2 regions of the Duganella paludis genome follow, and region 2 is predicted to be linked to the other one. Evidence: predicted binding sites of a transcription regulator. Region 2 holds the regulator's gene; the other holds the start of a gene.

Region 1 (2,198 bases), 1.1 Mb from region 2:
GCTTCGCTGAATTTTTCCAGGCAGTAGCCGAGCCCGCGCACGGTGGCGATGCGCACGCCGCCCACTTCGATCTTCTTGCGCAGGCGGTGCACATAGACTTCGATGGCGTTGTTGCTGACTTCCTCGCCCCATTCGCACAGGTGGTCGACCAGCTGTTCCTTCGAGACCAGGCGGCCGGTGCGGGCCAGCAGGATTTCCAGCAGGCCCAGTTCGCGGGCCGACAGGTCCAGCATCTGTTCGTTGATGTAGGCGCTGCGGCCGACCTGGTCGTAGCTCAGCGGGCCGTGCTTGATGACGGTGGCGCCGCCCCCGGCGCCGCGCCGCACCAGGGCGCGCACCCGCGCCTCCAGCTCGGACAGGGCGAAGGGCTTGGCCATGTAATCGTCGGCGCCCAGGTCGAGGCCGTTGACGCGTTGTTCGATGGAATCGGCGGCGGTGAGGATCAGCACCGGCAGCAGCGAGCCGCGCGAACGCAGGCGGCGCAGCACTTCCAGCCCGGACAGCTTGGGCAAGCCCAGGTCGAGGATCAGCAGGTCGAATTCCTGGGTCGAGAGGGCGGTGTCGGCTTCCTGGCCGTTGCTGACGCAATCGATGGCATAGCCGGATTGGCGCAATGAGCGGGTCAGGCCGTCGGCCAGCACGCCATCGTCTTCGGCAAGTAAAATACGCATGTAAAACGTCTCCGGCTGCACAAGCCCCTATTCTGGCGACTTTTTGTGTTTTCGCAAAGAATTCGAAGAAATACCAAATCCCGCTTGCATTAAGCACTGTTTTTTTATACAGTGCTACCTGTACTGAACAACCCACTGGCTGAAAGCACATTATGGACGATAAAAAAGGCGTAGTACCCGCATCTGAAAAAGCCAAGGCGCTGGCAGCGGCGCTGGCCCAGATCGAGAAGCAATTCGGTAAAGGCTCCGTCATGCGCATGGACGCCAGTGCTCCCATCGAAGAAGTGCAGGTCGTGTCGACCGGCTCGCTGGGCCTGGACGTGGCGCTGGGCGTCGGCGGCCTGCCGCGCGGCCGCGTGGTGGAAATCTACGGCCCTGAATCGTCGGGCAAAACCACGCTGACCCTGCAAACCATCGCGGAAATGCAGAAACTGGGCGGCACCTGCGCCTTTATCGACGCCGAGCACGCGCTGGACGTGGGCTATGCGCAGAAACTGGGCGTCAACCTGCACGAACTGCTGATCTCGCAGCCGGACACCGGCGAACAAGCGCTGGAAATCTGCGATGCGCTGGTGCGCTCCGGTTCCGTGGACATGGTGGTGGTCGACTCGGTCGCCGCACTGACGCCACGCGCCGAGATCGAAGGCGACATGGGCGATTCCCTGCCAGGCCTGCAAGCGCGTCTGATGTCGCAAGCGCTGCGCAAGCTGACCGGCTCGATCAACCGCACCAACACCCTGGTGATCTTCATCAACCAGATCCGCATGAAGATCGGTGTGATGTTCGGTTCGCCGGAAACCACCACCGGCGGTAACGCGCTGAAGTTCTACGCCTCCGTGCGCCTGGACATCCGCCGCACCGGCTCGATCAAGTCGGGCGACGAGGTGATCGGCAACGAAACCAAGGTCAAGGTCGTCAAGAACAAGATTGCGCCGCCGTTCAAGGAAGCGCACTTCGACATCCTGTACGGCGCCGGCACCTCGCGCGAAGGCGAGATCCTGGACCTGGGCGTGGAAGCGAAGATCGTCGAGAAGTCGGGCTCGTGGTACAGCTACAACGGCGAACGTGTCGGCCAGGGCAAGGACAACGCACGTATCTTCCTGCAAGAGCGTCCGGAACTGGCGTGGGAAATCGAAAACAAGGTGCGTGAATCGCTGGGCGTGCGCGCACTGCCGCCACTGTCGACCAGCACCGTCGTCAAGCTGAAGACGGTCGACAAGGCTGATAAGGCCGACAAGGCCGACGCCGCTTAAAGCACGTCATTCCCGCGCACGCGGGAATCCATGCTGAGCACGCGTTCCATGGGCTCCCGCGTTCGCGGGAGCGACGTAAGTTGCAGAGGACTTATGGCCGCTCCACAATTAAGTCTGAAAGCGCGGGCACTGCGCTTTCTCTCCATGCGCGAGCACAGCCGGCTGGAGCTTGGGCGCAAGTTGTCCAAATACGCGGAGGAGGGCGACGATATCGACGCCCTGCTCGACTTCCTGGAAAAGAACAACTGGCTGTCGCAGGAACGTTTTTCCGAAT
Region 2 (2,198 bases):
TTGACCACTCTGCCCGCCTTGGCCGCCGACTACCCAGCCATCAAGACCAAGGCCTACAGCACGCCGCAACTGCTGTTCGCGCTGCGCACCGACACCCAAACCCTGGCACGGCTGACGCCGGTGGCCGACCCGAGCCACGACTTCACGCCCGGCCCGCGCGAAGAGGAGCGCCAGTTCGACGGCTACCGCCACCTTGGCGACCTCAGCCTCAAGCTGCGCGTGGGCGGCGGCGACTGGCAAAGCTGGACTTCGTATGCGCAGCGCAAACCGGTGCGCGTGCTGCCGGCGGTGCGTGTTCTGGCAGCCGCCGACCTCACGCCGACCATGGGCGCCGGCCTGCCGTTGACGGTGGAGCGCCGCTGGCTCAACGACAAGGGCACGCTGGTGCTGCGCTACACGCTGATCAACCGCGGCAAGCAGGCGGTGGAGGTGGCAGAGGCCGGCATGCCGATGGTGTTCGACTTCGGCAGCAACAGCGTCAAGCCGCATCCGGGCGACCGTGGCTATGCCGACGTCGCGCGGCTGGAAGGCGTGCCGCTGGCGCTGCGCGTGGCGCCTGACGGCAAGACGCCCCTTACCAGCTGGCAGCCGCCCGCCGAACAGCGCGCCGCCGGCGAAGACTACGCCAGCTGGGTCACCGGCGGCTTCACGCTCAAGCCGGGCGCGAGGCGCGACATCGGCCTGCGCTTCACGGTCCGCCCGAATGGCGCTACGAGATAACGGCCAACAGTTTTTTTCACATTATTTCGCTGAATACAATAAATTCCCTTGCATTAAGGAGCGTACTGTACAAAAATACAGACTGTCTATATACACAGCCCACTGTACCCATGCTCAAGCTCACCGCACGCCAGGAACAAATCCTGAATCTGATCAAGGACGCCATCGAGAACACCGGCTTCCCGCCGACCCGCGCCGAGATCGCCAACGAATTGGGCTTCAAATCCGCCAACGCGGCCGAGGAACATTTGCAGGCGCTGGCGCGCAAAGGCGCGATCGAAATCGCCGCCGGCACCTCGCGCGGCATCCGCCTGCTGGGCGCGCACGCCGAACCGGCCACGCCGAAAGTGCCGGCCGCGCTGATGATGTCGCTGCCGCTGATCGGCCGCGTGGCTGCCGGTTCGCCCATCCTGGCGCAAGAGAATCTGGAAGCGAGCTACAACGTCGATCCAGCCATGTTCGCCTCCAAGCCCGACTACCTGCTGAAGGTGCGCGGCGAATCGATGCGCGACGCCGGCATCATGGACGGCGACCTGCTGGCTGTGAAGAAAGTGGACAGCGCCAAGAACGGCCAGATCGTGGTGGCCCGCATCGGCAATGAAGTGACCGTCAAGCGCTACCGCAAAACCGGCTCGACCATCGAGCTGCTGCCGGAGAACCCGGACTTCAAGATCATCAAGGTTGATCCGGAGGCCGATGAGTTTGCGCTGGAAGGCTTGGCAGTAGGCCTGATGCGGACCTGGCACTAAGCACTTCACCCTGCGCCAGCAAGACCAGATCGGCTTGCTGGCGTGCCTCTTGTGCGACCTGCACAAACACCTGATTCATCAATTGCTGCGCGGCGGCCAGTTCCTCATCGCTCATGGCTTGCGCCACGTCGGCTGGAATGCTGCGCCCTACCGGCAGCGCTTTCTTGTAGTTGACGGCAAAGCGGTCATAGCAGGCCAGCCAGGCGCTGCGCTGTTCGGCCGTGCGCATGGCGCCGGCCGCGCCGCAGTGGAAGCGCGACAGCGCGATGTCGGCGCCGTTGTAGTGATTGGTGTAGTAATCGATATCGACGCGGTGATCGCCGGCCTGGGCAGCGGTGGCTGCCATCATCAGGCTGGAAGCGATCAGCGCGCGCATCGTCAGCAGCCTTCGAGAGCCGTGCAGAAGTCGTCGAGCAGGTCGTCGGTATCTTCGATGCCGACCGACACGCGGATCAGCGATTCGGCGATGCCCATCGACGCACGGCGCTCGGCGCCCATCTCGAAGAAGATGGTGTGCGCGACCGGAATGATCAGGGTGCGGTTGTCGCCCAGGTTGGATGCCGGAATCGCCAGCTTCAGGCGGTTCAGGAAGTCGAAGCAATCGAGGCCGTCCTTCAACTCAAAACTCAGCAGCGAACCGTGGGCGCGGAACAGTTCCGAACTGATGCCGTGCTGCGGGTGCGATGTCAAGCCTGGATAATAGACGGCCGCCACGCGTTCATCTTTTTC

What was found. Region 2 encodes LexA, which represses DNA repair genes until DNA is damaged. Its sites were predicted from a motif close to ACTGTATNNNNATACAGT; they were not measured.
Region 1: a site for LexA is predicted at 767-784, ahead of recA (recombinase RecA). Genes of this name have one in related genera too.

What each region holds. Positions count from the first base shown of each region.
Region 1 is NZ_CM136922.1:2,319,931-2,322,128, reverse strand. It holds gene ACXZ1M_RS10450 (response regulator) at 1-671, opposite strand, end outside; gene recA (recombinase RecA) at 824-1,924, shown strand; gene recX (recombination regulator RecX) at 2,018-2,198, shown strand, end outside.
Region 2 is NZ_CM136922.1:1,224,677-1,226,874, forward strand. It holds gene ACXZ1M_RS05540 (DUF5695 domain-containing protein) at 1-720, shown strand, start outside; gene lexA (transcriptional repressor LexA) at 831-1,469, shown strand; gene ACXZ1M_RS05550 (hypothetical protein) at 1,396-1,845, opposite strand; gene ACXZ1M_RS05555 (cystathionine gamma-synthase family protein) at 1,848-2,198, opposite strand, start outside.